Regions from separate parts of the Streptomyces taklimakanensis genome, predicted to be linked through region 2. Evidence: predicted binding sites of a transcription regulator. Region 2 holds the regulator's gene; the other holds the start of a gene.
The links. Region 2 encodes HspR, which represses chaperone genes until heat shock. Its sites were predicted from a motif close to TTGAGNNNNNNNNNCTCAA; they were not measured.
Positions count from the first base shown of each region.

Region 1: the regulator HspR is predicted to act here: its motif matches at 12,208-12,226, upstream of lon (endopeptidase La).

Region 1 covers NZ_WIXO01000001.1:4,040,449-4,055,619, reverse strand. Annotated here, with positions in the region: gene F0L17_RS18035 (beta-1,3-glucanase family protein) at 89-1,360, shown strand; gene F0L17_RS18030 (coiled-coil domain-containing protein) at 1,537-2,262, shown strand; gene F0L17_RS18025 (styrene monooxygenase/indole monooxygenase family protein) at 2,359-3,597, opposite strand; gene F0L17_RS18020 (GTP-binding protein) at 3,728-4,342, opposite strand; gene F0L17_RS18015 (DUF742 domain-containing protein) at 4,485-4,874, opposite strand; gene F0L17_RS18010 (roadblock/LC7 domain-containing protein) at 4,871-5,464, opposite strand; gene F0L17_RS18005 (nitrate- and nitrite sensing domain-containing protein) at 5,461-8,442, opposite strand; gene F0L17_RS18000 (hypothetical protein) at 8,845-9,642, shown strand; gene lon (endopeptidase La) at 9,741-12,185, opposite strand; gene F0L17_RS17990 (spermidine synthase family protein) at 12,351-13,106, shown strand; gene F0L17_RS17985 (response regulator transcription factor) at 13,167-13,931, shown strand; gene F0L17_RS17980 (sensor histidine kinase) at 13,922-15,016, shown strand.
Region 2 covers NZ_WIXO01000001.1:2,779,238-2,794,408, forward strand. Annotated here, with positions in the region: gene pyrE (orotate phosphoribosyltransferase) at 1-393, opposite strand, end outside; gene F0L17_RS12095 (aldose epimerase family protein) at 404-1,252, opposite strand; gene F0L17_RS12100 (SRPBCC family protein) at 1,395-2,579, opposite strand; gene F0L17_RS12105 (polyamine aminopropyltransferase) at 2,678-4,366, opposite strand; gene F0L17_RS12110 (DUF2617 family protein) at 4,550-5,083, opposite strand; gene F0L17_RS12115 (hypothetical protein) at 5,741-5,953, opposite strand; gene F0L17_RS12120 (pyridoxal phosphate-dependent aminotransferase) at 6,095-7,276, shown strand; gene F0L17_RS12125 (YbjN domain-containing protein) at 7,473-8,000, opposite strand; gene clpB (ATP-dependent chaperone ClpB) at 8,164-10,776, opposite strand; gene F0L17_RS12135 (pyridoxamine 5'-phosphate oxidase family protein) at 10,887-11,381, shown strand; gene F0L17_RS12140 (trypsin-like serine peptidase) at 11,497-12,366, opposite strand; gene F0L17_RS12145 (heat shock protein transcriptional repressor HspR) at 12,647-13,123, opposite strand; gene dnaJ (molecular chaperone DnaJ) at 13,129-14,313, opposite strand; gene grpE (nucleotide exchange factor GrpE) at 14,347-15,039, opposite strand; gene dnaK (molecular chaperone DnaK) at 15,036-15,171, opposite strand, start outside.

The DNA.
Region 1 (15,171 bases), 1.3 Mb from region 2:
TCGCTCCCGCCCCGCCGGGCGGCGACCGGACGCGCGACCCTGCATGTCGTGCGCATGCCATAACCACGTCCCTCAGGAGATCCCCACCGTGGTGTCACGCAGAAGGTTCCTCGGCCTGTCCGCGGCGGCCGCCGCCGCCATCGGCTACGCCGCCTCCCCCACCGGCTTCGCCGCCGCCTCCCCCACCCGCGGCACGGCGACCGTCCCGAGCCTGACCTTCGTCAACGAGACCGGTCGGTCCGCCGCGTTCGCCTACGTCCACGCCGACGTGCCGGGCGGCGGACAGGGCTTCCTCAACCCCTCCACCGGCAGACTGGACCCGATCCCCAACCCGTCCGAGCGGATGTACGACCTGGGCGGCTTCCTCCGCTCGCACCGGATACCGTTCGACCGGCAGGTGCCCCTGAACGACCACCTCACCGGCGGACGGGCCTACTTCTCCCTCGACGAGAGCGTGTCCTTCTTCGCCAACCCCAACGCGGGCGGCGCCGCGGGTGCCCTCGTCCAGCCCTCGGCCGCCAACCCCTCCGACCCCTCGTACCGCATCGCGTGGGACTACTGCGAGTTCACCTACAACTCCGCCGGGGTGTGGGGGAACATCACCTGCGTGGACGGCGTCGGCCTCCCCATCGCCCTCACCCTCGTCCCCGGCAGCGGCGCGGAGCAGCACGTCGGCGGCATGCCGGCCGGCGGGACCGCCCAACTGGCCGAGCGACTGCGGCGGGCGGGCGGCGACTGGGGCAGGTGCGCGCTGTACGACGGCGGCCGACTGGTGCGCGTCTCCAGCCCGGCCAAGCTCCCGGGGCTGGGCCGGGAGGTGTTCGTCGGGCACTACCGCGAGTACGTCGACCAGGTGTGGCACGCCTACCGCGCCGACGGTGGACGGGACCTGCGGGTCGCCCTCGGCGACGTGTGGCCGGGGGTGACGGTGACCGGCCGGACCCACGGCGACCGGCTCGTCCTCCGGGGGATCACCGACGGCTCCCCCGACTCCTTCGCCAAACCCGGCACGGCGGGCAGCACCGCCGAGGCCGACATCTTCGGCTGTGACGGCTCCCTGCACGGCATCAACGCCACCCAGCAGGGCCGCGTCGCCGCGGTGTTGGGCGCCGCGTTCTGCCGGACCACGCTGCTGAGCAACCCCTCGCAGCCCGACGCCACCTCGGCGGAGTTCTACACCCACGGACCGCGCCACGAGTACGCGCGGGCCGTGCACGAGCTGGCGGCCGGCGGCCGGGGCTACGCCTTCCCCTACGACGACGTCACGCCGACCCGGGAGAGCGACCTGGCGGGTGCCGTGATGTACACCGAGCGGCCCGACGACTGGGCCCTGACGGTGACCGTCAAGCGGCCCTCCTGACGCGCCCGACGCGACCTCGCACCGGCCGGGACTCACCCGGCCGGTGCCGTCGTGTCACCCGACGGCGCCGTCATCGCCCCCGATCGCCGCACCCCGGGCGCCCGCCCGGAGGCCGGGCGCGGCGCCGCGTGCCACGATCGCCGCGGGAGCGTCACCGTCGTGGTGGAGGTGGACCGGTGTCGACAGCGAGGGGTCGAACGGCCCGGACCGTGGTCGCCGTGGTGGTCGCCGTGTCGGCCGCCGTGGCGGTCGCCACACCCGTCGACCCCGTCGACCCCGTCGACCCCGTCGACACCGTCGACACCGCCGACACCGCGCCGGTCGCGGTCGCCCGCGCGGCCGAGCCGCCCGGGGAGCCGTACGAACCCGAGTCCGTCGGCGACCTGTTGCTCCGGATGAGGGAACTGTACGGGCGGGCCGAACAGGCCATCGGCGTCCACCGCGACACCGAGCGGAAGGTGACCGCCCAGCGCGAGAAGGTCGACCGGCTCCAGCGCGAACTGGCCGATGTGCGGGTGCGGCTGGACGAGGCGCGTGACGAGGCCGGACGGCTCGCCCGTCACCGGTACCGGAACGCGGGTGGCGCCGTCCCGACACATCTGCGGCTGCTGCTCGCCCACGACGAGCGGGAGGTGCGAAGCGCCCTCGACCACCGGCGGCTGCTGGAGCGGGCCGCCGCGCGCCGGATCGAGGCGGCCCGGCGGTTGTCGGCCGAGGAGCGGCGGCTGGACCGGTCGGCGAGCAGGGAACGCGGTGTCCTGGACCGCCGGCTCGCGCTCGCCGGGCGACACGAGCGGCAGCGGGACGAGGTCACCGGACGTCTGGCCGAGGTCGAACGGGCCCTCGCCTCGCTCGACGACGGCGAACTGGCCGCGCTGCGCCACGCGGAAGCGGTGCGGTGACCGCGGCGGCGCCGACCGGCGGGCCGCGCCGCGCCCGACCCCCCGGCGCCCCGGCCCGGCTCCGGGGTCGGACGCCCGGAGCCGGACCCGACCGGCTCAGTCGGAGGCCAGGCTCGCCAGGTAGGCCTCGGCCTTCTCCGGGTCGAAGAACCAGTTCTCCAGGTCGGACGGGTCGCTGAAGGCGTTGGCGAACCGGTCCGCCAGCTCCTGGTACTGCGTGCCCGCGCCGATCAGCTTCAGCACGTGCTCCGGCGGCGGTGCCAGCAGCCCGTTCGACCACGTGGTGACGTGCCGGGCCGACCTCTCCCAGAAACGGTCGAAGGTGGCCTGCATCCACTCCTCGTCGAACGGCCGGTCGCCGTGCTCCAGGATCGAGGCCAGGTAGGAGGCGGCGCACTTGGACGCGGTGTTGGAGCCCTGCCCCGTGATCGGGTCGTTGGCCACCACCACATCGGCCACGCCCAGCACCGCGCCGCCCGAGGGAAGCCGCCCGATGGGCTTGCGGACGGTCGGCGGATAGCGGCCGGCGAGCGTGCCGCCCGCGTCGGTCAGCTCGGCCTTGCGGGCCCGCTCGTACTCCCAGGGCGTGAAGCGTTTCATCAGCTCCAGCGTGAGGGAGAGGTGCTCGGCGGGGTCGGTGACGCCCTGGAAGACGTCCAGCGGACCGCCGGGGACGCCCTCCCAGAACAGGATGTCGCAGGCGCCGGTGAGGGTGTAGCCGGGGATCATGAACAGCTCGCCGACGCCCGGCACCAGGTTGAAGCGCACCGCCAGCATCTCGGGGTGCTCCGGGCGCCGTTCCACGCCGTGCACGTAGGACACCGCCAGCGCGCGCTGCGGCTTGTCGTACGGGGAGCGCGCGGCGTCCCGCTCGAACATCGACACCAGTTCGCCCTTGCCCGCCGCGACGAGCACCAGGTCGTAGGCCCGGGCGAAGAAGTCCAGGTCGGAGACGGCGGCGCCGTGGATGACCAACTGACCGCCGCGCTGGGCGAAGGTCTCCATCCAGCCGGCCATCTTCACCCGCTGGTCGATCGACTGCGCGTAGCCGTCCAGCCGGCCCACCCAGTCGATCGGACGGGAGCCGTCGGGGGCGACGACCGAGACGCCCAGGCCCTCGGTGCGCGGGCTCTGGTCCTCCCAGAAGTTGATCCCCAGGTCGCGCTCGTGCTGGAGGGCCTGGTCGAACATGCACTGGGTGGACATCACCCGACCGCCGCGGATCTCGTCCGCCGTGCGGTTCGACATCACGGTGACCTCGTAGCCGTGCGACTGGAGGCCGAGGGCGAGCTGGAGGCCGGACTGGCCTGCTCCGACGATGAGTATCTTCCGCATGACGGTCTCCCCTGAGGTGCCTGGGTGGTGGGGTTGGGGGCGGATGCCCGGGTGTGGGGGGCGGATGTCGGACGCGTGGCGCGTTCGGGGCGTGTGGTGGCCGCCGCGGTGCGCCGGACGGCCCCGCCGGTCAGGCGGGCGTGAGGTCCAGCGCGTGGCCGACGAGCGCGGTCAGCGAGTCGAGGGCCGTGTCCCGCTTGCGCGCGTCCATGACCAGGACGGGCACCCGGTCGGGGACGGACAGCGCCTCGCGCACGTCCTCGGCCTCGTAGTACTCGGTGCCCTCGAAGTGGTTGACGGCGACGACGTAGGGCAGTTCGCAGCTCTCGAAGTAGTCGAGCGCCGGGAAGCAGTCCTCCAGCCGCCGCGTGTCGGCCATCACCACCGCGCCGATCGCGCCGCGCACCAGGTCGTCCCACATGAACCAGAAGCGCTGTTGCCCCGGGGTGCCGAACAGGTACAGCACCAGGTCGTCGTCGAGGGTGATGCGACCGAAGTCCATGGCGACCGTGGTGGTGGTCTTCTCCGGGGTGGCGGCCAGGTCGTCGGTGTCCTCGCTCGCGCGGGTCATCACCGCCTCGGTGGTCAGCGGCTCGATCTCGGAGACCGCGCCGACGAAGGTCGTCTTGCCCACGCCGAAGCCCCCCGCCACGACGATCTTGACGGAGATGGGGGCTCTACCGCGCTCCTCCTGCCAGGGTTGGAGGGTCTCGGGGTTCTCTGCGGGGTCCTTCACGGCGTCCACGGGGTCTTTCTCGGCGTTCCTGTCACTGTCGGCGTGTGTCGCGGCGTCCGTGTCGGACGCTCCGTCGGGAACTCCACCGGAGGCTCTCCCCAACGCCCTTCCGAGGGCTCTTCCGGGTTCCTCTCCGGCGTCCGGGAGGGAGTCAGAGTCTGCGGAGGCCACCCAGCACCCTCTCCAGCAGCGCGCGGTCGGGGCGCTCGTTGTCGTAACCGGTGCCGTAGACCCGGATGCGTCCCTGGTCGGCGAGATCGCTGAGCAGGACGCGCACCACGCCCAGGGGCATCCGCAGCCGGGCGGCGATCTCGGCGACCGAGCGCATCCGGCGGCAGAGTTCCACGATGGCCCGCATCTCGGGCATCACACGGTCGCGCAGGCCGCCCGAGGTCAGCTCGCGGCGGGCCTCGGGCGCCTCGATGGCGGCGACGAGCGTCTCCACCAGCAGGACGTGCCCGAAGCGGGTGCGGCCGCCGGTCAGGGAGTACGGGCGCACCCGCGAGGGTTTGCGTACCGGCAGCGGGCTGTGGAAGGTCACTGGTCCAGCTCCATCGACGTGCGCAGTTCGGTGCGGAGTTCGGGGGTGAGGACGTGCCCGGCACGACCGACGAAGAGGGCCATGTGGTACGCCACGACGCTCATGTCGCAGTCGGGGGCGGCGTGGACGCCGAGCAGCGAGCCGTCGCTGATCGACATCACGAACAGGCTGCCCTCGTCCATCGCGATCATGGTCTGCTTGACGGCACCGCCGTCCATCAGCTTCGAGGCCCCCTGGGTGAGGGACGCGAGGCCGGAGACGATGGTGGCCAGATCGGCGCCGGCGCCGCGGGGGCCGCGCTCGTCCCGGCCGCCGTCCCGGCCGCGCCGGTCGGGGGTCTGGTCACCGCCGGCGGTGTCGCCCGTGGCGTCCCGTGCCTCGTCCCCGCCCGTGGCGTCGCCGCCCGCCGGGGCGTCCCCGGGCGCGGCGGCACGGCCGCCCGTGGGCTCGGAGGACAGCAGCAGCAGTCCGTCGGAGGACACCACGGCGACCGACCGTACGCCCGGTACCTCGTCGACCAGGTTGGACAGCAGCCAGCGCAGGTTGCGTGCCTGCCTGCTCGGTGTGTGTGCGGTGGTGGGCGCGTTCACTTCCGTGCCTCCTCGACAGTGCCACCCGTGTCCGTCGCCCCCGTGCGGCCCTCGTCCGGGCCGGTGCCGTGCCGCTCGCCGCCGCTCTCCTCCGCGGCGATCTGGGCCAGCGCGTCCCGCTGGCCCTCCCTGGCTCCCTGTTGGAACCCGCCGAGCCGTCTGCGCAGCTCGTCCGCCTGCAGTCCGCCCCGTCCCCGGCCCGGGCGGGGGGCGCCGACGCCGGTCGTCACGTTCTGGGGAGTCCGCTTGGGCAGACCCTTGGCGGTGACGGTCCGGGCGACGGGGCCGGGGGCGGCATCCGTCTCCGGCGCGGTCTCCACCGTGGGGTCCGCTGTGGGGCCCGCTGTGTTCTCCCGTGCCGCGTCGTTCTCCCGTGCCGCGTCCGCCTCGGGGGCGGCCCGCAGGACGGTCTCGTCCGCGGCGCGGGCGTGCTCGTGGACGCCACCGGGTGCGGCCGGAGGCGTTCCGGTGGCGTCGGCCACGGCGCCGCGCGCGGGATCGGCGGCCGCCTCGTCTGCCTCGGCGACGTCCACGTCGCCGGGCACCGGACCGGTGTCGGTGATGCGGGGGAAGACCAGGGTGTCGGTGACACCGGTCCCGCCGGTCCCACCGGGGGCCCGCGCGTCGTCCGCCCGGCCGTGCTCACCGGTCCCGGCGGGGGCCACCGACTCCGGCTCCCCGGCGCTCTCCTCCGTGCCGGCCGTGCCGTCCGTGCCGACTGTGTCGTCCGTGTCGGCCGCGCCGTCCGTACGCGCCCGCGCGCGGTCTGGACGGGTCGGCAGCGCGTTGTCGTTGGCCTCGGCGACCGTGCCCGGCAGGGTGTTCGCGACACCCGCCTGGGCGGCCTTGGCCCCCGCCGGGGAACCCGGCATCGGCCGGTCCGGCAGCAGGGCGCGCGGCAGCACCGCGACCGCGGTGATGCCGCCCTGCTCCTGCTCGCGCAACTGCACCCGGATCCCGTGCCGTGCGGCGAGCCGCGCCACCACGTACAGGCCCATGCCCAGCACGTCGTCCTCCCGGGGCGCGGCCTCGGCGCCCTCGGCCAGCTTGGCGTTGAGTTCGGCCAGCCGCTCGGGGCTCACACCGATGCCCTCGTCCTGGACGGAGAGCATGATCTCGCCGTTCTCCAGCATCCAGCCCGACAGCCGCACCTCGGCGTCCGGCGGGGAGAACGCGGTGGCGTTGTCCACCAGTTCGGCGATCAGGTGGCTGACGTCGTCGGCGGCGGAGCCGGCGACCTGGGCGTGCGGGGGCAGCGTCGCGATGTCCACCCGCTCGTAGCGCTCGATCTCGCTGACGGCCGCGCGCAGCACGTCCAGCAGCGGTACCGGCTCGCGGTGGCCGGTGGCGTGCTCGGCGCCGGCCAGGAGCAGCAGGTTCTCGCTGTGGCGGCGCATCCGGGTGGCGAGGTGGTCGAGCTTGTAGAGGGTGGTGAGCCGGTCCGGCTCCTTCTCCTCGTGCTCCATGGACTCGATGAGGGTGAGCTGCCGCTCGACCAGGCCCAGGGTGCGCAGCGCGAGGTGGACGAACGTGTGGTGGGAGGTGCCCGGGGCGGGTCCGGCCGGCTCCTCGGCGGCCCGGCGCGCGGCCTCGGCGGCCGCCAGGGACGCCTCCGCCGCCTCGGCGGCCTTGCGCTCCGCCTCCTCCGCGGCCTTGCGCGCGGCCTCCTCGGCGGCCCGCACCGTCTTCTCGGCGGCCTCCTTCGCCGTCTCGTACTCGCGCAGCAGTCGCTCGCGCTCGGCGGCGATCCGTTCGCGCTCGGCCGTCACCTCCCCCCCGGTGGACTCGGCGCGGACGACGCGCTCGTGGAGGGCGACGGCGGTGCCCCGCAGCCGGTTGACGGCGCGCACGACGTCGGCGAACTCGTCGTTGCGGCCGGTGTAGACGACCGGCTCCTCCCCCGTCGGGTCGGCGGCCACCCGCTCGCTGCCGCGCCGCAGGACGGCCAGCGGACGGGCCATCGAGCGGGCCGTCTGGACGCTGATGCCGAGCGCGATCAGCGCGCACACCCCGAGCAGGGCGATGCTCAGCTCCAGCGCGGTGAGGTCGTCGTCGCGCAGTTCCTCCAACCGCTCCACCTCGGCGGCGGCCAGCGAGGACTCCATGCCGCGCATCCGGTCCACGCGGGCGGTCAACGCGGACGCGACGCGGTCGTGGTCCAGAGCGAGGTCCCGGTGGTCCAGCCGCGGCTGGTCGGTGAGTCCGGTCAGGTAGCGCTCGGCCAGCGCCACGTCGGTGCCGGTGACGGTCCGGGTGTAGGCGTCACGGGTGGAGACGGGCGCCGTCTGCTCGAAGTCGGCGAGAGCGGCCTGCTCGCGCAGGTGCGCCTGCTGGGCCGCGGCGGTCAGTCGGGGCTGCTCGCCCCCCGCGGTGAGCGCGGCCAGCAGCAGTCCCCGGGCCGCCGACGCCTGCTCGACGGCGCGGCCGAGGTCGGGGAGCGAGTCGGCCGTCGCGTTCTCGGCGCGGCCGGGCAGGGAGCGGGAGGTGGCGGCGGTGATGCCGCCCAGGGCCTGGACGACCCGGGTGTACGCCTCGTACGTCTCGGTCGCGTCGCTCTCCCCGGTGGCGGCCCGCCGGCGGGTGTCGGGGAACGCGTCGAGCAGCCGTCGTATGTCGGCGGGCGCGTCCTCGCCCAGTTCCCGCATCCCGCGGTCCACGCGGCTCTGCTCCCGCTCGGGCACGCCCTCGCCGCCGCGCCCGGAGGCGATGCGGTGGACGACGGCGTCGCGCTCGTCGGCCAGGGCGTGGGAGAGGGAGACGGCCCGCCGGCCCAGTTCGGCGCGGTCGACCAGGCGTTGGGACTCGGTCAGGTCGCGCGAGGCGGTGGCGACTCCGGGCGCCCCGGCGGCGAGGACGGCGACGGTGCACAGGACGACGGAGGCCAGCAGCCTGTTGCGCACGCGTGCCCGCCGTCCGGCGGGTGGGACGGCGGTGCCCTGGTGGTCCGACCGGCTGCCCTGGTGTCGCTTCTTCCCCACCCGTGCTCGCAATCTCGTTCCGTCGTCCCGGCGATGACCGGAACGCGACAGTCCAACATGTGCGGCAGGGGTTCGTGTCCCGCCGTCCGAGCCCGTTCGCAGCGCCGGTTCTCCGACGTTCCGAGGGACGGGAACGGTTCCCCGTGCCGGGCCGCTCGGAGGAGTGAACATCACTGGGGAGTTACGGAACAACTCCATCGGGGAATGCTCTTGGGCCACACGCCGGAGGGGGTTGGAAATCACCGCCGGGTTTTGGCAAGATTCGCGCCCACCATGTCGCGGACCGTCAAATTCCGGTAGAACTCCGGGCAATGACCGTGGGTCACGGAACGAACACGTCTTCCCCTCGTCGCCCCCACACCACGACCACGTGTCGATCGACGCTCCGGCAGACTGGCGGGCATGCGGATCGAGGCGGTGAGCGAGCCGGGCGACCCGGAGGTCCCCAACGAGGACTACGCGTCGGTAGCCCTACCTGCGACAGGACGGGGCGGGGCGTTGGTGGTCCTGGACGGGGTGACTCCGCCACCGGACGGCACCGGGTGCGAGCACGACGTCCCGTGGTACGTGGCGCGCCTGGGCGGGGCACTGCTCGAACTGTCCGGTTCACGGCGATATATGACGCTGACACAGTGCCTGTCCTCCGCCATCGAGCGGACCGCCTCCGCCCACGGCCCGCGCTGTGACCTTTCTCACAGGCGAACCCCTCAGGCGACGGTGGTACTGGCGCGCTGGGACGAGGCGGTCGTCGAGCACCTGGTGCTCTCCGACTCCGCGTTGCTGGTCGAGGACCCCGACGGCGCGGTGACGCCCGTGCTGGACACCCGGCTGGACCGGCTGCGCCCCGCCGCGCGGGCCCTTCCCCCCGGCGAGCGGGTCGCCCACCTGGAGGGCCTGCGCAACGTCGAGGGCGGCTTCTTCACCGCGGCGGCCGACCCGGCGGTGGCGGAGCGCGCGGTGACGGGACGCCTGCCCCGCGCACGGGTGCGGGCGCTGGCCGCGCTGAGCGACGGGGCGACCCGCTGGGCGGAGACCTTCCGACTGGGCGACTGGGGCGCGCTGATGACGGTGCTGCGCACGGAGGGGCCGCGGTCGCTGGTCGCGCGGGTCCGCGCCGCCGAGGCGGCGGACCGCGCCGGCACGGCCCACCCGCGCGGCAAGACGCACGACGACGCGACGGCCGTACTGGTGGAGCTCTGACCCGCCGGCACCGCGGTCCCGTCCGGTCCGGCGCGGGGCCGGGCCGGACGGGACCGGACGGCCGGGGCCGGGTGCGCGGTCCGCGCGACGCGGTGCCGTCAGGCGGCGGCCGGAAGCTCCGCCCCGGCCGGCGACAGCGCCAGCTCCAGGACCTGCCGCACGTCCGAGACCGGTCGCACGTCCAGCTTCCGCAGCACCTCCTCGGGCACGTCGTCCAGGTCCGGCTCGTTCCGCTTGGGGATGACCACCGTGGTGATCCCGGCCCGGTGCGCGGCCAGCAGCTTCTGCTTCACCCCGCCGATCGGCAGCACGCGCCCGGTCAGCGAGACCTCGCCCGTCATCGCCACGTCCGGCCGGACCCGGCGGCCCGACAGCAGCGAGGCCAGCGCGGTGGTCATGGTGATGCCCGCGCTCGGCCCGTCCTTGGGCACCGCGCCCGCCGGGACGTGGAGGTGGACACCGCGGTCCTTCAGGTCGCCGACGGGCAGCTCCAGTTCGGCACCGCGCGAGCGCAGGTAGGAGAGCGCGATGTGGGCGGACTCCTTCATCACCTCGCCCAGCTGTCCGGTCAGCGTCAGCCCGCTGCCGCCCGTCTCCGGGTCGGCCAGCGACGCCTCGACGTACAGCACGTCGCCGCCCGCGCCGGTGACGGCCAGCCCGGTGGCCACGCCCGGCACCGCCGTGCGCCGCTCGGCCGGGTCCTGGGCGGACTCGGGGGTGTGGTGCGGACGGCCGATCAGTTCGCGCAGGCCGTCCGCGCGGACGGTGACGGGCAGTTCCCGCTCCCCCAGCTCGTGCCGCGCGGCGATTTTGCGCAGCAGCCGGGCGACGGAGCGCTCCAGGTCGCGCACCCCCGCCTCGCGGGTGTACTCCCCGGCCAGCTTCCGCAACGCGTCCTCCTCGACGACCACCTCGCCCGCCTCCAGGCCGGCGCGCTCCAACTGGCGGGGCACCAGGTGGTCGCGGGCGATGACGACCTTCTCGTCCTCGGTGTAGCCGTCCAGCCGCACCAGCTCCATGCGGTCCAGCAGCGGCTGCGGGATCGCCTCCAGCACGTTGGCGGTGGCCAGGAACACCACGTCGGACAGGTCGAGCTCGACCTCCAGGTAGTGGTCGCGGAAGGTGTGGTTCTGCGCGGGGTCCAGCACCTCCAGCAGGGCCGCGGCCGGGTCGCCCCGGAAATCGCTGCCCACCTTGTCGATCTCGTCGAGCAGCACGACCGGGTTCATCGAGCCGGCCTCCTTCACCGCCCGCACGATCCGGCCCGGCATGGCGCCGACGTAGGTGCGGCGGTGGCCGCGGATCTCGGCCTCGTCACGGACGCCGCCGAGCGCCACCCGGACGAACCGCCGCCCCATCGCCCGGGCCACGGACTCGCCCAGCGAGGTCTTGCCGACGCCGGGCGGCCCCACCAGGGCCAGCACGGCGCCGCCCCGACGTCCGCCCACCACGCCCAGGCCGCGTTCGGCGCGGCGCTTGCGCACGGCCAGGTACTCGGTGATGCGTTCCTTGACGTCGTCCAGCCCGGCGTGGTCGGCGTCCAGGACGGCGCGGGCGCCGGCGATGTCGTACGCGTCCTCGGTCCGCTCGTTCCACGGCATCTCCAGGACGGTGTCCAGCCAGGTGCGGATCCAGCCGCTCTCGGGGCTCTGCTCGGGGGCGCGCTCCAGCCGGTCGGCCTCCTTCAGGGCGGCCTCGCGGACCGTCGGGGGCAGGTCGGCGGCCTCGACCCGGGCTCGGTAGTCGTCGCTCTCGCCGACCTCGCCGCCCAGTTCGGCCAGTTCCTTGCGGACGGCCTCCAACTGGCGGCGGAGCAGGAACTCGCGCTGCTGCCGGTCCACGCCCTCCTGGACGTCCTTGGCGATGGCCTCGGCGACGTCCCGCTCGGCCAGGTGCTCGCGCAGCCAGGTGGTGGCCAGCTTCAGCCGCTCGACCGGGTCGGCGGTCTCCAGCAGCCTCACGCGCTGTTCGACCCCCAGGAAGGGGCTGTAGCCGGAGTTGTCGGCGAGCTGCCCGGGGTCGTCGATCTGCTGGATGCGGTCGACGACCTGCCAGGCACCGCGCTCCCGCAGCCAACTGGTGGCCAGGGCCTTGTACTCCCTGATCAGCTCGGTGACCGCGCCGGGCAGGGGGTCGGGGGCGGACTCCTCCACCTCGGTGCCCTCCACCCACAGGGCGGCACCGGGGCCGGTGGTGCCGGCACCGATCCGCACCCGGCTCACGCCGCGGATCAGCGCGCCGGGGTCGCCGTCGGCCAACCGTCCGACCTGCTCCACCCGGCCGAGCACGCCGACGGCGGCGTAGGTGCCCTCCACCCGCGGCACGAGCAGCACCCGGGGCTTGGGGGCCTTCTCCCCCTTCCGCTCCCCGTCACCGCCGCTGCCGTCGTCACCGCCGGCTCTCCCGGCGGCGGACTGGGCGGCCTCCACCGCGGCCCGCACCTCGGCGTCCGACAGGTCCAGGGGCACCACCATCCCGGGCAGCACCACCTCGTCGTCGAGCGGCACCACGGGCAGGGTGAGCGTTGCGGGCGACAGAGCCATGATCTCTCCCTCGGCAGGCAAGTTGAGTTAGGAGGACTCAATGTCATGACAATGCCCCGGCCGCGCCGTGTGTTCCCCCACCCGCGTTCGCTCTGAGCGATCGACCGCCCTCCGGGGGCCGGGCGCACCCCCCGCCCTCCCGTCGGCGACGGCAGGATGGCCCGCATGCAGTCCCCGCCACGTCCGACGCCGTCCGCGCTCTCCACCCCGCCGTCCGCCCCGCCGTCCACCCCGCGCCGGCCCGACGACGAGCCGCCCGTCGTCCTGGACCGCCGCGACGGACCCCACGGCGAGGTCGTCCTGCGGCGGCACGGCGAGCTGCTCCAGATCATCGCCAACGGCTGTTTCCTGATGGACACCTCCGACGGTCGCTCCGAGCGGTTGCTGGTGCGGGCCGCGCTGGCGGAGCTGGACGCCTCGGGGGCCCGCCCGGACCCCACCGTGCTGATCGGCGGCCTGGGGGTCGGCTTCTCGCTCGCCGAGGCGGTGGCCGAGCCCCGCTGGAGCCGCATCACGGTCGTCGAGCGGGAGGAGGCCGTGATCGACTGGCACCGCGACGGTCCGCTCGGTGAGGTGTCGCGGGGCGCCGCGGCCGATCCGCGCGTACGGATCGTCCAGGCCGACCTCCCGACCCACCTGACCGCGGGCGGCGAGCCGTACGACGCCCTGTGCCTGGACATCGACAACGGCCCCGACTGGACGGTCACCGAGGACAACGGCTCCCTCTACTCCCCCGCCGGTCTGGCCGGCTGCGCCCGTCGGCTCACCCCCGGCGGAGTGCTCGCCGTGTGGTCCGCGCGGCCCTCCCCGGACTTCGAGGATTCCCTCCGCGATGCCGGTTTCGTGCGAGTGCGCACCGAAGAGGTACCGGTCGTCCGAGGCGTCCCGGACGTGGTCCACCTCGCCACCCGACCGGCGTAGCATCCCACGGAGGCGGCCTCTACGCTGCTGCAAGGAAACCGAGCGGCAGGGCAGAGACGTATGGACCACCACAGGAACACGACGCAGTCCCACAGCGGCGCCGCCGCGGCCACCCCGGGCGCCCAGCGCCGGGTGCTGATCGTGGAGGACGACCCGACGATCACCGAGGCGATCGCCGCGAGACTGCGCGCCGAGGGCTTCCAGGTCCGTACCGCCGGTGACGGTCCGGCGGCGGTGGAGGCCTTCGAGGTGTGGCAGCCCGACCTGCTGGTCCTGGACGTGATGCTGCCGGGCTTCGACGGTCTGGAGGTGTGCCGCCGGGTGCAGGCCCAGCGACCGGTCCCGGTGTTGATGCTCACCGCCCGCGACGACGAGACGGACATGCTGGTCGGGCTCGGCGTCGGCGCGGACGACTACATGACCAAGCCGTTCTCCATGCGCGAGCTGGTCGCCCGCGTCCACGTGCTGCTGCGCCGCGTGGAACGGGCCACGCTCGCCGCCACCACGCCACGCGCGGGCACGCTGCGGCTGGGCGAGTTGGAGATCGACCACGCGCAGCGCCGGGTGCGGGTCTCCGGGAAGGACGTCCACCTCACCCCGACCGAGTTCGACCTGCTGGTCTGTCTGGCCAACTCCCCCCGCGCGGTCCTCTCGCGCGAACAGTTGCTGGCCGAGGTCTGGGACTGGGCGGACGCCTCGGGGACGCGGACGGTCGACAGCCACATCAAGGCGCTGCGCCGGAAGATCGGCGCCGAGCGGATACGCACGGTCCACGGCGTGGGCTACGCCCTGGAGACGCCCGCGCCCGCCTCCGAATGGGCCTGAGGGGCGTGGTGGGCCGGGCGCGGTCCCTGTGCGTCCGCGCCTGGGAGGGCCTGCGGCCCGTGGACCCGAACCGTTCCGTCAAGGCCGCGCTGGGCGCGCTGGTCATCGCCACCGTGGCCATCACCACGCTGCTGACCCTCGTGGCGTTCCACTCGGCGATCGAGATGCGGGTCATCGCCCTGCTCGCGGTGATCGCCTCGCTGCTGGTCACCCAGTTCGTGGCCCACGGCCTGGCGGCGCCGCTGGACGAGATGGCGGACGCGGCGCGCTCGATGGCGCGCGGTGACTACAGCCGCCGGGTCCACGTCGACCGCAAGGACGAGCTGGGCGAGCTGGCGGCGACCTTCAACCGCATGGCCGCCGACCTGGAGGCCGCCGACCGGCACCGCAAGGAGCTGGTCGCCAACGTCTCCCACGAGCTGCGCACTCCGATCGCGGCGCTGCGCGCGGTGCTGGAGAACGTCGTCGACGGGGTCTCCAGGGACGACCCGGCGACGATGGAGATCGCGTTGGAGCAGACCGAGCGCCTGGGGCGCCTCGTGGAGCACCTCCTGGACCTGTCCCGGCTCGACAACGGCGTGGTGCCGCTGCACGCCCGACGCTTCGACGTCTGGCCGTACCTGGCGGGGGTGCTCAAGGAGGCCAACATGACCAAGGGCCAGGGCCACGCCCGTACCGACGTCCACCTCCACCTGGACGTCTCCCCCTCGGACCTGACCGCGTACGCCGACACCGAGCGGCTGCACCAGGTGGTCGCCAACCTGATCGACAACGCCGTCAAGCACAGCCCGCCCCACGGTCGGGTGACGGTGCGCGCGCGGGCCGGGCGGGCACCGCTGAGCCTGGCGCTGGAGGTGCTGGACGAGGGGCCGGGGATCCCCGAGGCGGACCGGGACCGGGTCTTCGAGCGCTTCGGCCGGTCCGCCTCGGCCGAGAACGGCGACGGCGGCACGGGGCTGGGGCTGGCCATCGCGCGCTGGGCGGTGGATCTGCACGGCGGCCGGATCCGGGTGGCCGAATCCCCGCGTGGCTGCCGAATCCTCGTCACCCTTCCCGGCGATCCCTCCGCAGTGGGGTTGACGTAGGGTTCGAGGTGTCGGGACGTGAGGGAGCGAGGCACCGGCCCGCTCCCTGGGTCCGTTCATGCCGGATTCCGTCAAACCAGGTGTGTTTCCCGCCAAAGAAAGCGCCGAAACGCACTGTCGAATGTGACTTAGGCGACGCAAACACCATGCCGACT
Region 2 (15,171 bases):
GACCGAACCTCCCGTGGTGGAGGTGTCCTCGACGGCCAACACCCGGCGGCCCGCCACGTCCGGCCCCTCGATCCGGCGCTGGAGGCCGTGGGCCTTGCCCGCCTTGCGGACGACGAAGGCGTCCAGCTTCCGTCCGCGCGCGGCCGCCGCGTGCAGCATCGCCGTGGCCACCGGGTCGGCGCCGAGGGTCAGACCGCCCACCGCGTCGTACTCGACGTCCGCGGTCAGGTCGAGCAGCACCTGCCCGACCAGCGGGGCCGCCTCGGCGTCCAGGGTGATCCGGCGGAGATCGACGTAGTAGTCGGCCTCCTTGCCGGAGGAGAGGGTCACCCTGCCGTGGACCACGGCCTTGTCCTGGATCTGCCGCAGCAGCTTCTCGCGCGCGTCGCTCATGCCGACGAGCCTAAGCCAGGCTCCCTTCCGGCCCCGCGTCCGGGCGGCGCCACGACCAGGTGGTGGACACCTCCAACGGGTCGATGGGCGTGACCAGACGGGGATGGGTGTTGAGACCGTTGGGCGGACCCGTCTGCGGTTCGACGCAGACGGCCTCGGGCTGCTCGTCGTAGACCACCGCCCATTCGGCGCGGCTGGTGACCCTCAACTCCAGCTCACCGGGCCAGGTCAACGTCACGTCCACCCCGTCCGGCATCCCGAAGCAGTCGTCCCAGGGGCCGGGGCGGGGCTCCACACGGCGGCCGGTGGGAAGGTGGTCCGCGCCGCGCTCCTCCTGCCAGGCGGGGGAGAAGTCCAGCTCGACGTCCCCTCCGCCGCGCCCCAGGTTGCGCAGGAACCAGGGGTGCCAGCCGGCCTGGGCCGGGAAGGAGTCCTCGACGGTCTCCACCCCCAGGGTGAGGGTGAGGCCGCTGCCGTCCTCGGCCAGCTCCACCACCTGGGTCACCCGACCGGACCAGGGCCACGGGTCGGTGAGGTCACGGTAGAAGGCCGCGGTCCGCTCGTCCCCGCGGACCATCCGCCAGGGGACATCGCGGACGGTGCCGTGGATGGCGTGCTCCCCGGCGGTCACGGGGAGCTGATAGCGCTCGCCGCCGTTGAGGAAGCGCCCCTGACGGGTCCTGCCGCACCAGGGAACCATCACGAACGAGCCGTACCGCTCGCCCTGTCGCAGCACCTCCGTACCGCCGATGCGCAGCGAGGAGAGCCGGCAGCCGTTGCGGGGATCGATGGTCACCTCGGCGTCGCCGGCCCGCAGCCGCACTTCGCTCTCTGTGTCATGGGCCTCTTGGACAGTCACGTCCACGACCTTAACCGCGTCGGGCGCGGTGGACCCGGTGATCGACGGCCGTGTGGGCGGCGGAGCCGTCGGCAGGGGGCGTCGGCGGAGGTCTCGACAGGGGCGGCGGGCGGAAGCCGTCAGCGGCGGCGGGCGGAAGCCGTCAGCGGCGGCGGCGCAGCACGCGGCCCACGACGACGGCCGATGCCAGCACCAGCGCGGCGGCCGGAGCGGCCCAGCGCAGTACGGCCGCGGCGGAGTCGTCGCCGGCGGGCGGAGGCACGGGGGCGTAGCGGCCGCGCGGTGGGGCGTGGTCCACCTCCTCGGCGCTGCGCCCGATCATCGTCCGGCGGGCGTGGGCCGCCTCGGCCTCGACGGGCTCCACCGGCTCCTCGCCCAGCACGCCGTCCAGATCACCGTCCAGATCGCCGCCCAGATCATCGTCCAGATCGCCGCCCAGATCACCGTCCAGGCCGCCGGCCGGATCACCGCCCAGCCCGTCGAACCCGGCGGTGAACTCCCCGCGCCCGAAGGTCGCCTCGCCCTCCTCGCCGGTGTCGCCCCGGGCGCCCCCGAGGTCCCCGCCGGGCGCCTCGTCGCTCTCCGGCTCCAGGGACGAGGGCGGCACCTCCACGTCCGAGACGTCCCGCGCCCGCTCCTGCGGCACCCCGGACTCCTCGGCCTCCCCTTCGGCGGCCCTGTTGTCCCTGGCCTCCGCCGAGGCGGGGGTCTCGGGCGCGGGGATGCCGGGGATGACGGGCTCGTTGTCGTCGGGTTCGCCGATCCCGCCGGGCGCGGCGATCGTGCCGCCCGAGTCCGCCGGGCCGACCGGATCGGCCGCCATGCTCGCCGCCAACTCGCCCCCGAACCGGTCCAACAGGCGGCGGCCCGCGGTGAGCCGCTGTTTCTCCTCGAACTCGGTGATCCGTCCGCCGCCGCGCAGCTCGGCGGTGCACACGAGGGTGGTGCCCGCACCGTCGTCCGCCGGACGGGGCACCACCGTCATGGTCAGCTCCACCGAACCGTCGCCCCGTGACTCGGCACCCTCGCCGCGGACGACGTACTCCTCCTCCGGGCCGTCGTCGGCCGCGCCGTCGCCCGCGCCGCGCGCCCGCGGGGACAGGTGGAGAGCACCCCAGTAGGTGATGCTGGAGCCGCCGATCCGTACCCGCAGCCGCCCCCGGAGCGCCACGACGCTCCCGGACGGTGTCGCCTTCCCCTCGGGCTCCTCGGGCTCCGGCCGCTCCTCGGGCTGGAGCCCCGGCACACAGCGCGCGACGCGCTCCGGATCTGCGAGCGCCGCCCGTACGGCTCTGGCGGCGAACGGGACGTACACCTCATGCTCCATGGGGCGGAGCCTACCCAGTACCTCCTCCGCGCGTACCCGGCCGCGCGGACATCGGCACGTCGCGGTCCGGCACCCGTGGTCCACCGGCTCCCGTCGTCTCAATTCCGGTAGCGGGGGTGCAACAGGGTGGAGACGGGCAGGCCGGTGATCCGGTCCCGGCGCGCCCGTGCCGCCGAACGCCGCAGCTCCTCGGGGGCGAAGGCGTGGCGGGCGGGGCCGTTCGGATCCAGACCGAGGCGGGGCGCGGTGCCGTGGGCGGCCAGGACGAACCCCCAGTCGTCCGGCCGCTCCGGGGCGTCGGACAGCCGTCCCCGCACCGTGTAGGGCGCGGTGCGCAGCCCCGCCGCCCGCACGGTGGTCTCCACCGTCCAGTACGTGCGCGGCCGTTCCCCGGCCGGACCCGCGTGCACCACCAGCCGTCCCCGCTCGGCGAGCGCACGCGCGGCCATGCCGAAGAACTCCCGTGAGTACAGCCGGCTGTTGGCCGAGTCGCCGGAGTCCGGCAGGTCGGAGACGATCACGTCGTAGGGCGGCCGGTCCGAGCCCGGCCAGGAGCGCAACCAGTCGAAGGCGTCACCGGTCTCGACCCGCACCCGTGGATCGTCCAGCGCGCGCTCGGTGGCGCGGCTGAGCACCGGATCGGTGCGGGCCAGTTCGACCAGGCCCGGATCGGGCTCCACCACGGTGACCGATCCGACCTCCGGGTGGCGCAGCACCTCGCGCAGCGCGAAGCCGTCGCCGCCGCCCAGGACCAGCACCCTGCCGCGCGGTCCTTCCGCCATCGCGGGGTGGACCAGCGCCTCGTGGTAGAGGCGCTCGTTCCTGCCGCACACCCGCAACCGGCCGTCCAGGAACAGTCCGAAGTCGCCTCCCCCGCCGGCGCCGCCGGTGTGGGAGCCGCCCTCGGCGAGCGCGATCTCGTGGACGGCGGTCGTCACCACCGCCCGCACCTCACCGTCGTACACCGCCTGGCGCGCGGCCCGCTCGAAGGAGTCGACGACGACGGCACAGGTGAGCAGCAGGGCCATCACCACCGCGTTGACGAGCACCAGCAGACGGCGTGAGCGCCGGGAGAGGTCCCCTCCGAACAGCCACAGCACCAGCGCGCCGCCCGCTGCGGCGTTCACCGTGCCGACCGCCAGGGCGCCCGAGAGCTGCCCCAGCAGCGGCAGGAGCAGGAAGGGGAAGGCGAGGCCGCCGACGAGGGCTCCGACGTAGTCGGCGGCGAACAGGTCCGCCACCGCGCCGCCCGCGTCCTGTGCCCTGACGCGCTGGATGAGGACCATCAGCAGCGGCATCTCGGCACCGATGAGCACCCCGATGACCAGGGAGAAGCCGATCAGCACCACCTGGGAGCCGCCGACCCAGGCGAAGTACGCGTACAGGACCATCGCCGAGCAGCCGCCGAAGAGGGCCAGCAGCGCCTCGACGATCCCGAACCCGACCGCCGCGCGGGTGCGCAGTCGTTTGGCGAGCAGCGATCCCAGCCCCATGGCGAAGACCATCACCGACAGCACCACGGAGGTGCGGGTGACGGAGTCGCCGGCCAGGTACGAGCCGAGCGCCACGAGTTCGAGCTCGTAGACCAGGCCGCAGGCGGCGCAGAGGAAGACCGCGACCAGGACGAGGAACCGGCCGACCCCGGCCGGCACGGGCAGCCGAGCCTGTTCCTGCCGCGGCACCGGTGCCGGTGCCCGTGCCTGCTCCGAAGCGTGTTCCGGCACCGCCTCGTGCCCCGGCGCCGGGCCGGGTGGCCCCGCCGGTACGGAAGCGGGCGTTTCGATCATGCCGGGAACGGTACGTGACCCCAAACGCCGGACTTGTCACCCACATGGGTGCAATGCCTCGCACACACGGGCGGGCGACGCGCGAGGTCCGCACCGCGCGGGGCGCACACACACGTCCGCCGCCCCGCACGCGACGTTCGCGTCCGGGGCGGAGTACGCGTCCCGCGCGGTGCGGGGCCGGTCTCACACCCCCGCGAGCTCCGGCTCCCGAACCCGCGCGTCGACTCTCGTGTGCGTCACGACGATCCGTCTCTCCTGCGGGTACGCGTGCCAGCTCCGCCAGTGCACCTGGCCGCCGAGGCGCTGGACCAGCAGGGCGGTGAAGGCGTACGGGCTGCCCGGGAAGGTTCCGGCCAGTCCGTGCGGGTGGTCCGCGACGAGCGCGAGCAACTCCTGGGCGCGCCCCGCGAACGAACCGCCGGAGAGCTTCTCGACGCGTGCCGCGAACGCGTACTCCCAGTCGTCGATCCGCTTGGAGACCCCCAGCGGCAGGGGCGTCCTGCTGCCGGGAATGCACGCCACGGTCTCGGAACAGGAAGGCCCGCCCTCCTCGTCGAGCAGCACCTGGTGCGAGGCGCCGAGCAGCCGCAACTGGATCCGGATGCCCGGCAGTGCGAGGTCCAGCTTCGCCAGGGCGGGCATGGGCTCGAGTCCGAGCGCCCAGGCGAGGTCACCGGCGCGGGTATCGGTGTACGAGGTGTTCAGAGTGGTGAGCATGGATCGGCTCCGCAACGCAGTGAGGGCGGCCGGCACACCCCCGGACCGAGGCACCCCGTCTGGGAGCGGAGGGGGTGTCTGTCGCCGGCTCGTGCCCACGTGGATCCGGGTACATCAGTCACCGAACCACGGAACACGCGGGGCCTACAGGCTTTTCACCCACCTTCGTCGTTTTTCCATACCAGAGGGGACCTGTCAGCTCATATGTTCCCCTCACGATGACGCAACCGCCGTACGGGTGAACGACTTCAGGAACCACCGCCGCATCCGCCGCCCCCGCCACCCCCGCCGCACGAGAAACCGCCGCCGGACGAACCACCGTCCGAGGAGCCACCGTCGAAGAAGGCGAACCCCCCGCCGCCACCCGACGCGCCCGAGGCCCCGCCACCACGGCGCCGGCCCTTCGCGGACCGGCCCCCCGCGGACCGGACCACCGCCATGAGCACGGCCACCGGAATCAGAACCGACCAGAAGACGATGAAACCCGCCATGATGCCCCTCCCTCGTCCGTGTTCCCCGTCTGGGGCCTGACGGCACGATCCCCCTTCGCGACCGGCGCCAAAGCCGAGTTGAGGAACTCCAGAGGTTGGGCACCGGGACCGGTCGAACAGCGGGGCCGGCCCGGAAGGCCGGCCGGATCCCGGCCGCGGACGAACCTCAGTCGCCGCCTCCGCCCCCGCACGAACCGCCGTCCGAGGAACCGCCGTCCGAGGAACCGCCATCGCCCCACCAGCCGCCGCTGCCGCCACTGCCGCCGTCGGACGAGCCGCCCGAACCGCCGGCGCGGCGGCCCGAGCCCCGGCTCCCCCGCACCACGACGACCACCACGAGCACCAACAGCCCCACCAGACAGACGACGAGGAACTCCACGTCGCTCCCCCCTCTCCGCGCCCAGCGCCCTCGCGCTCACCGGCCCGCCCGCTTCCTCCGCCCGGGCGGGCACCCTCCATGGTCCACGACCGTCCGCGGCGAGGTTGAGGAACCCCCCGCTCCCGGCGGAGGATGGCCGCCATGACCGCCACCGGACGCCCCCTGCTCAACCGCCGCCTCGCCGAGTTCGGCACCACCGTCTTCGCCGAGATGTCGGCGCTGGCGGTGGCGACCGGCTCGATCAACCTCGGCCAGGGCTTCCCCGACACCGACGGCCCCGAGTCCGTGCGGGAGGCCGCCGTACGGGCGCTGCGCGACGGCCGCGGCAACCAGTACCCGCCCGGCCCCGGCATCCGGGAGCTGCGCGCCGCCGTCGCCGGGCACCAGCGCCGCTTCCACGGCCTGGAGTACGACCCGGAGACCGAGGTCCTGGTCACCGCCGGCGCCACCGAGGCCATCGCCGCCGCCCTGCTGGCCCTGGTGGAGCCCGGCGACGAGGTGATCGCCCTGGAGCCGTACTACGACTCCTACGCCGCCTGCGTCGCCCTGGCCGGCGGCGTCCGCGTCCCCGTCACCCTGCGCCCCACCACCGACCCCGCGCCCGCCTACCGCCTGGACCCGGACGAGCTGCGCGCCGCCGTCACGCCCCGCACCCGGCTGCTCCTGCTCAACACCCCGCACAACCCCACCGGCACCGTCCTCGGCCGCGAGGAGCTGACCGCGATCGCCGAGCTGGCCGTCGAGCGCGATCTGCTGGTCGTCACCGACGAGGTCTACGAGCACCTGGTCTTCGACGGCGAGCACGTCCCCATCGCCTCCCTGCCCGGGATGCGCGAGCGGACGGTGACGATCTCCTCCGCCGGCAAGACGTTCTCGTTCACCGGCTGGAAGGTCGGCTGGGTGACGGGCACGCCGGAGCTGGTGGCGGCGGTGCGGTCGGCCAAGCAGTACCTGACGTACGTCTCGGCGGGCCCCTTCCAGTACGCGGTCGCCGAGGCCCTCGCCCTGCCGGACGACTACTACACGACGCTGCGCGAGGACCTGCGCGCCAAGCGGGACCTGCTGGTCGACGGCCTGCGGGCGGTGGGCCTCACCGTCTACCGCCCGGCCGGCACCTACTTCGTCACCACCGACATCCGCCCGCTGGGCGAGAAGGACGGCGTCGCCTTCTGCCGCGCGCTCCCCGAGCGCTGCGGCGTCGTCGCCGTCCCCAACGCGGTCTTCTACGACCGCGCGGAGGAGGGCGCGCACTTCGTCCGCTTCGCGTTCTGCAAGCGCGAGGAGGTCCTGCGGGAGGCCGTGGAGCGCCTGCGGCGGCTGTGAGACCGGGCTTGGGGGCCGGGCTTTGGGGCCGGCGGGCCGGTGCGCCGCTCGGGCCACCGACCGCCGGGCGGCTCCCTCCCCCGGGGCGGCGCCGGACCGCGCCGCCCCGGACGCACCGCGGCCCCGGACACGGGCCGGAGGAACCGGTCCCGTGCCCGGGGCCGCGCGGGGCCTCGGACGGGCGGAGCGGGAGGAGTCAGCCCTCGCCGTCACCGTCGCCGTCGACGTCCTTGGCGAGGCCGAGCTGCTCGACGAGCCAGCGGTCGAACTCGACCGAGGCGCGCACCCAGCTCACCGTGCTGGAGACGAAGTGCTCCAGGGAGACGCCGACGCCGATCAGCATCTGGGCCTCGCCGATGAGACGGACGGTGCCGTCGTCGTGCGTGTGGCTGTAGACCTTCGGCCACAGCGTGCGGCGGTTCCAGTCGTCGATCAGTTCCAGCAGGCGGGTCTTGTCCTCGATCGCGTGCGGGCGGTCGTAGAACGTCCGGACGGAGAAGACCTGCTGCTCCTTCTCGCCCCGGAACATGAAGTAGGTGCGGAACTCCTCCCACGGCGCCGCGAGGTCACCCTCGTCGTCGACGACGTACTTCAGCTCCATCTGGTCGAGCAGCTGCTTGACGAGGTCCTGGTCGGGGACGATGGGCCCGGCGGGCCCCGTCGGCTGCTGCTTCTCGGGCTCCTGGCCCCCGAAGCTCGGGATCGAGGACGGGTCGATGCTCACCGTGGACTTCCCTTCATACGATTCCTGCCATCCTCCCTCACCCCGGCCCGGTGATGGCAAGCCCGGGCCTTCCGCATCGGCCGTCGGACTGACGCGGCCGGCGTGTGGGGGAGGCGCGGAGGCCCGGAGGCGGGGTCGGCCGGCGGCCGCCGGCCGACCGCCGTCAGTCGCGCACCGGCTCGACGGCCAGCCCCTCCTTCTCCGGCTTCTCCGGATCGACGTCCACCCGGACGGTGTCGCCGTCGCGGACCTCTCCCGCCAGGATCTTCCGGGCGAGCAGGTCGCCGATCGCCGTCTGCACCAGGCGGCGCAGCGGCCGGGCGCCGTAGGCCGGGTCGTTGCCCTCCACCGCCAGCCAGTCCAGGGCGGCGTCGGTGACGTCGAGGGTGAGGCGGCGCTCGGCCAGGCGCCGGGCGAGGGCGTCGATCTGGAGCCGTGCGATGCGGCGCAGCTCCTCGCCGCTGAGCGCGGAGAAGACCACCAGGTCGTCCAGTCGGTTGAGGAACTCGGGCCGGAAGGAGGCACGGACGGTGGCCATGACCTTCTCCCGCTTCTCCTCCTCGTCGACCGTGGGCTCCATCAGGTACTGGCTGCCGAGGTTGGAGGTCAGGATGAGGATGGCGTTGCGGAAGTCCACCGTCCGCCCCTGCCCGTCGGTCAGCCGGCCGTCGTCGAGCACCTGGAGCAGGACGTCGAAGACCTCGTGGTGGGCCTTCTCCACCTCGTCCAGCAGCACCACGCTGTACGGGCGCCGCCGCACCGCCTCGGTGAGCTGACCGCCCTCCTCGTAGCCGACGTAGCCGGGGGGCGCGCCGACGAGCCGGGCCACCGAGTGCTTCTCGCCGTACTCGCTCATGTCGATGCGGACCATGGCCCGCTCGTCGTCGAAGAGGAAGTCGGCGAGCGCCTTGGCCAGCTCGGTCTTCCCGACGCCCGTCGGGCCGAGGAACATGAACGAGCCGGTGGGCCGGTCGGGGTCGGCGATCCCGGCGCGGGAGCGGCGCACGGCGTCGGAGACGGCGCGCACCGCCTCGGTCTGCCCGATCAGCCGCCTGCCCAGCTCCTCCTCCATGCGCAGCAGCTTCTTCGTCTCGCCCTCCAGCAGCCGGCCGGCGGGGATGCCCGTCCAGGAGGCGACGACATCGGCGATGTCGTCCGAGCCGACCTCCTCCTTGACCATGGTGTCGCGGTCGTCGCGGTCGGCCTCCTGCTCGGCCGCGGAGGCCTCCTCCAGTTCGCGCTCCAGGGTGGGAATCTCGCCGTACAGCAGCTTGGAGGCGGTCTCGAAGTCGCCGTCGCGCTGGGCGCGCTCGGCCCGGCCGCGCAGTTCGTCCAGCTTCTCCTTCAGCTCGCCGACGCGGTTGAGGCCCTGCTTCTCCTTCTCCCAGCGGGCGGTCAGGCCGCGCAGCTCCTCCTCCCGGTCGGCCAGCTCCCGGCGGAGCCGCTCCAGCCGCTCGCGGGAGGCCGCGTCGCTCTCGCCGGCCAGCGCCAGCTCCTCCATCTTCAGCCGGTCCACGGCGCGCTGGAGCTCGTCGATCTCGACGGGCGAGGAGTCGATCTCCATGCGCAGCCGGGAGGCGGCCTCGTCCACGAGGTCGATGGCCTTGTCCGGCAGGAAGCGGGAGGTGATGTAGCGGTCGGAGAGGGCGGCGGCGGCCACCAGCGCCCCGTCGGCGATCTGCACCTTGTGGTGGGCCTCGTAGCGGCCCTTGAGGCCGCGCAGGATGGCGATGGTGTCCTCGACGGTGGGCTCGGCGACCAGCACCTGTTGGAAGCGGCGCTCCAGGGCCGGGTCCTTCTCGATCCGCTCGCGGTACTCGTCCAGCGTGGTCGCGCCGACCATGCGCAGCTCACCGCGGGCCAGCATCGGCTTGAGCATGTTGCCCGCGTCCATCGCCGAGTCGCCGCCGGCTCCCGCGCCCACCACGGTGTGGAGCTCGTCGATGAAGGTGACGATCCGGCCGTCGCTGTCCTTGATCTCCGCCAGGACGGACTTGAGCCGCTCCTCGAACTCGCCCCGGTACTTGGCGCCGGCGACCATCGCGCCCAGGTCCAGGGCCACCAGGCGCTTGTTCCTCAGCGACTCGGGGACGTCGCCCTTGACCATGCGCTGTGCCAGGCCCTCCACGACGGCGGTCTTGCCGACGCCGGGCTCGCCGATGAGCACCGGGTTGTTCTTGGTGCGCCGCGAGAGGACCTGCACCACGCGGCGGATCTCCTGGTCACGGCCGATGACCGGGTCGAGCCGGCCCTCGCGCGCGGCGGCGGTCAGGTCGGTTCCGAACTTCTCCAGCGCCTTGTAGGTGCCCTCCGGGTCGGCGGTGGTGACGCGCCGGCCGCCGCGGCTCTTCTCGAAGGCGTCCAGCAGCGCCGCGGCGGTGGCGCCCTGCCGTTCGAGCAGCGTGCCCGTCCGGCCGCCCTTGGCGGCGAGCCCGATGAGCAGGTGCTCGGTGGAGACGTAGACGTCGCCCAGCTCCCCGGCCCGTCGAGAGGCGTCGGCCAGGACGGCCATCAGGTCGCGGTCGGGCTGCGGCCGGGCGACGGTGGAGCCCTGCACGCTGGGCAGCTCACCCAGCAGCCGCTCGACGCCGGAGCGCAGGGCCGCCTGGTCGGCCTCGACGGCCGCGAGCAGATCCTGGATGTTCTCGTTCTCCCGGCCCTCCAGCAGGGCCAGCAGCAGGTGTGCCGGGGTGATGTTCGGGTGCCCGCCGGTGAGGGCGCGGTTGTCGGCCGCGCTGATCGCGTCCCGGCTCCTGTTCGTCAGCTCGGCGTCCACGGGTGCCTGCTCCTCCTCTGTCGCCAACTCTGCATATGACAGCATGCAGTAAGTTGAGTCTATTCCACTCAAGGGTGGAACGGGAGGCACCTCGGGATAGTTTCCGGGTCATGGCACGGCACACCGGGCGGGACGCGCCCCACACCCCCCAGGACGGAACGCCGGACGAATCACCGGACGGCGCGCCACGGCGCGGTCGGCGGGACCCCCGTCGCCCGGAGGACGCCTACCTCGCCTTCTGGCGCGAACGTCACCTGTGCACCCTCACCACGCTCCGCCCGGACGGGACGCCGCACGTGGTGCCCGTCGGGGTGACGTACGACCCGGAGGCCGGGGTGGCGCGGATCATCACCCGCCGCTCCAGCACCAAGGTCGCCAACGTGTCGGCCGCCGCGGACCGGCCCGGCGGCGCCCGGGCCGCCGTCTGCCAGGTGGACCGCGGGCGGTGGGCCACCCTGGAGGGCACCGCGACCGTGCGCACCGACCCGGAGGCGGTCGCGGACGCCGAGGCCCGGTACGCCGAGCGCTACCACCGCGTCCCGTCGCCCAACCCGGAGCGGGTGGTGATCGAGATCGCCGTGGACCGGGCGATGGGCGGCGTCTGACCGGCCGCAGCGCCCCGACCGTGCGGCCGGGGGCGGAACGGCGCGGCGCCGCCCCGCCCGGTCGCACAAGCGGGCGGAGCGGCGGTCCGGGGGAGACGGGTCCGGGGCCGGCCGGTCAGCGGCGTCCCGCCGCCTCCAGCAGCTTCCGCGCCGTCTCCGGGAAGGGGCGGCCCAGCACCCGGCCCCGGTCGTCGCCGACGGAGACCACGGCCACCACCGTGCCGGACTGGCTCTTTACGTCGTAGTCCTGGAGCCACGGGCCGCCGCTGGATCCCTGCGTCAGGTCGCAGGACTCCAACAGCAGACCGCCCACGTTCGGCTGCTGGGTGTCGCGCTCGGTCAGCAGCGAGGGGACGCCGGAGCAGTGGCCGAGGGTCTCGCCGTCGTACGGCTCGCCGGCCGGGTAGCCCATGGCCACGGTCGGCCGGGAGGCGTCGACGGGTTCGAAGGCGACGCGGTTGGCGCCGACGACCTCCTGGAGCGTCCGCCCGTCCCGGCGCTCGACGGTCAGGAAGGCGTAGTCGTGCGGCAGGGCCTGGGGCAGCCGACCGCGCCGCCAGGCGGGCTCCAGGTGCGCCGACGTCACGCGCCAGCCGTCCCGGGCGGCGTTCGTGGTGCCGTTGCGGTCGTAGGCGGGCACGAACCAGGCCTGTTCCCATCGGGGTTCTCCGGGGTTGTGGACGCAGTGCGCGGCGGTGACGACGACGCTCCCGTTGGGAGCGTCCACGACGGCGCCGGAACAGGCGAGCAACTGACCGTCCGGGTAGCTGCCGACGAGCTTCCCGACGGTCCGCACCGTGCCGCCCGGCCACGGCGCGCGCACCCGCGTGGGGACGGTGCCGCCCTGGCCCACGAGGGAGGCGGTCCGGGCCGCGGGGCCGTGCGCCGGCCCGGCCGCGGAGGCGTTCGGCGGAGCGACGCCCAGGAGGGCGGCAGAGGTCGCGACGGTGACGAGTCCGGCTATGACAGCACGTATCTTGGCCATGTCCACACGCTGCGCGCCGACGGCGCCCGAACGCCATCCGCACACCGCCACGCGGGTGGCGGCGGAGCTCCGTCCGGGTGGAAGCGGGCGGCCCCGCACATACCGGAGCGCGCGTTCGGGCGCGCTCCGCACCGTCCGCCGGTGGGTGCCGGCGGGCGCCTGGCGGGCATCCGACGCACACGGTCACCCCCGGACGCGCCGGGGCCCGGACGGCGTGCCGTCCGGGCCCCGGGAACGAGCGCGCGCCGGCACCGAGGGCACCGGGCCACCGCCGTCCGCGTCAGTCCCCGCCGCGCTGCGGCCGCCAGACCACCAACGCGCTGGACTGCTGCACGTCCTGGTAGGGCACCAGGTCACGGCGGTAGGAGGCGTGCACCTGCGCCTCGCGCTGGCGCATGGCCACCGCCGCGCCCTCGACCGCCTGCTGGAGTTCGGCGACCTTGGCCTGGAGGGCCGCGACCTGGTTCTCCAACTCGATGATGCGCTTGATGCCCGCGAGGTTGATGCCCTCGTCCTGCGACAGCCGCTGCACCTGCCGCAGCATCTGGATGTCACGGGCCGAGTAGCGCCGGCCGCGCCCGGCGGTGCGATCGGGGGAGACGAGACCGAGCCGGTCGTACTGCCGCAGCGTCTGTGGGTGGAGCCCGGAGAGCTGCGCCGCCACGGAGATGACGTAGACGGGTGAGTCGTCCGTCAGCTCGTAGGGGTTGACGCGCCCCCGTCCCTGGCCCTGTCGTCCGCGGCCGTAGCCGTCCATATCGGTCATTCTCCCTTCGCGGCCTCGAACAGCGCCGCCCGCGGGTCCTCTCCCGCGGTCGCTTCACGGTAGGACTCCAGCAGGTCCCGTGCCTTGTCGCCCAGCTTCTTCGGGACCGTCACCTCTATGGTGACCAACAGGTCGCCCCGAGTGCCATCCTTGCGCACCGTTCCCTTGCCCCGGGCGCGCATCGTCCGACCGCTCGGAGTACCGGCCGGCAGCCTGAGAGTGACCGGCGGACCGCCCAGCGTGGGCACCCTGATCTCGCCGCCGAGCGCCGCCTCCGGGAAGGTGACGGGCACGGTGACGGTCAGGTTGTCGCCCTTGCGGCCGAAGACCGGGTGCGGTTCGACATGGACCACCACGTACAGGTCTCCGTTCGGTCCGCCGCGCTCGCCCGGCGCGCCCTTGCCGCGCAGCCGGATCCGCTGCCCGTCCGAGACGCCCGCGGGGATGCGGACCTGCATCGTGCGGGAGCTCGTCGCCCGACCGCTGCCCTTGCAGACGTCGCACGGGTTCTCGGCGATCAGGCCCCGGCCCTTGCAGTCCACGCACGGGTCGGTGAGCGAGAAGCCGCCCCCGCCGCCGCGGCTGACCTGGCCGGTGCCCACGCAGGTCGGGCAGACCCGCGGGGTGCCGTTCTTGTCGCCGGTGCCCGAGCAGGCCTTGCACGCCGCCGAGCTGGACATCCGCAGCGGGACCGTGGCCCCGTCCACCGCCTCGGTGAAGCTGAGCGTCACCTCGGACTCGATGTCCTGGCCCCGGCGCGGCTGGGTGCGCGCGCCCGGGCCCCGGCCGCCGAACAGGCCGCCGAAGACGTCGCCGAGGCCGCCGCCGAAGCCGCCCGCGCCTCCTCCGCCGCCGCCTCCGCCCTGGGCGCCTCCGAAGAGGTCGCCCAGGTCGAAGTTGAAGCCGCCGGGGCCGCCCGACGGACCGGCGCGGAAACCGCCGGCGCCGAACAGGGCGCGCGCCTCGTCGTACTCCTTGCGGCGTTTGGGGTCCCCGAGGACGTCGGCGGCCTCGGAGATCTCCTTGAAGCGCTCCTCGGCCTTGGTGTCGCCCTTGTTGGCGTCCGGGTGGTACTCGCGGGCGAGCTTCCGGTACGCCTTCTTGATCTCCGCCTCGGTGGCGTCCTTCGGGACGCCGAGGATCTTGTAGTAGTCCTTCTCCACGAAGTCCTTCGTACTCATCCCCGGCGTCCCTCCTCTCGGTCTTCCCTCGCGTCAGCCCTGCTCGGGGCCACCGCTCTCCTCATCGGCTGCCGTCTCCGCCTGCTGTTCCCCGTCGCCCTTGGCGGGCTGGGCACCGGGCTGCGGTTCGGCGACCCCGACCCGCGCGGGGCGGATCGTGCGCTCGCCGATGCGATACCCGGGCTGGAGGATCTGCACGCACGTCGTCTCGGTGACATCGGGCGAGTAGGAGTGCATCAGCGCCTCGTGCACCGTCGGATCGAAGGGCTCGCCCTCCTTCCCGAACTGCTGCAGACCCATCTTCGCCACGACCGTCTCCAGCGACTCGGCCACCGACTTGAAGCCGCCGACCAGCTCGCCGTGGTCCCGCGCGCGGCCGATGTCGTCGAGCACCGGAAGCAGCTCGGTCAGCACGTTGGCGATCGCGACCTCCTTGACCGCCGCCCGGTCCCGCTCGACCCGACGGCGGTAGTTGGAGAACTCCGCCTGGAGCCGCTGGAGGTCCTGGGTGCGTTCGTTCAGCGCGCTGCGCGCCTGGTCGAGCTGCGCGGTCAGCGCGGCCCGCTCGGCGTCCCCGGCCGGGGCCTCCGGGCCCGCCTCCTCGGCGGGTCCGGAGGTCTGCGCGGCATCACCGGACTGCTGCTGTTCGGCCTGCTGTCCGCCGTGCTCCGCGGAGTCGGTGGGGACGTCGGGCTCCTGCTCGAAACCCGGGGTCTCCTCCGTCACGCTGCATCACCCTTGTTCGACTTGTCGTCGTCGACGATCTCGGCGTCCACCACGTCGTCCTCGCCGTCGGCCTTGGCCCCGGAGGCACCGGCGGCCCCGCCCGCGGCCTGCTGCCCCTGGGCGTCGGCGTAG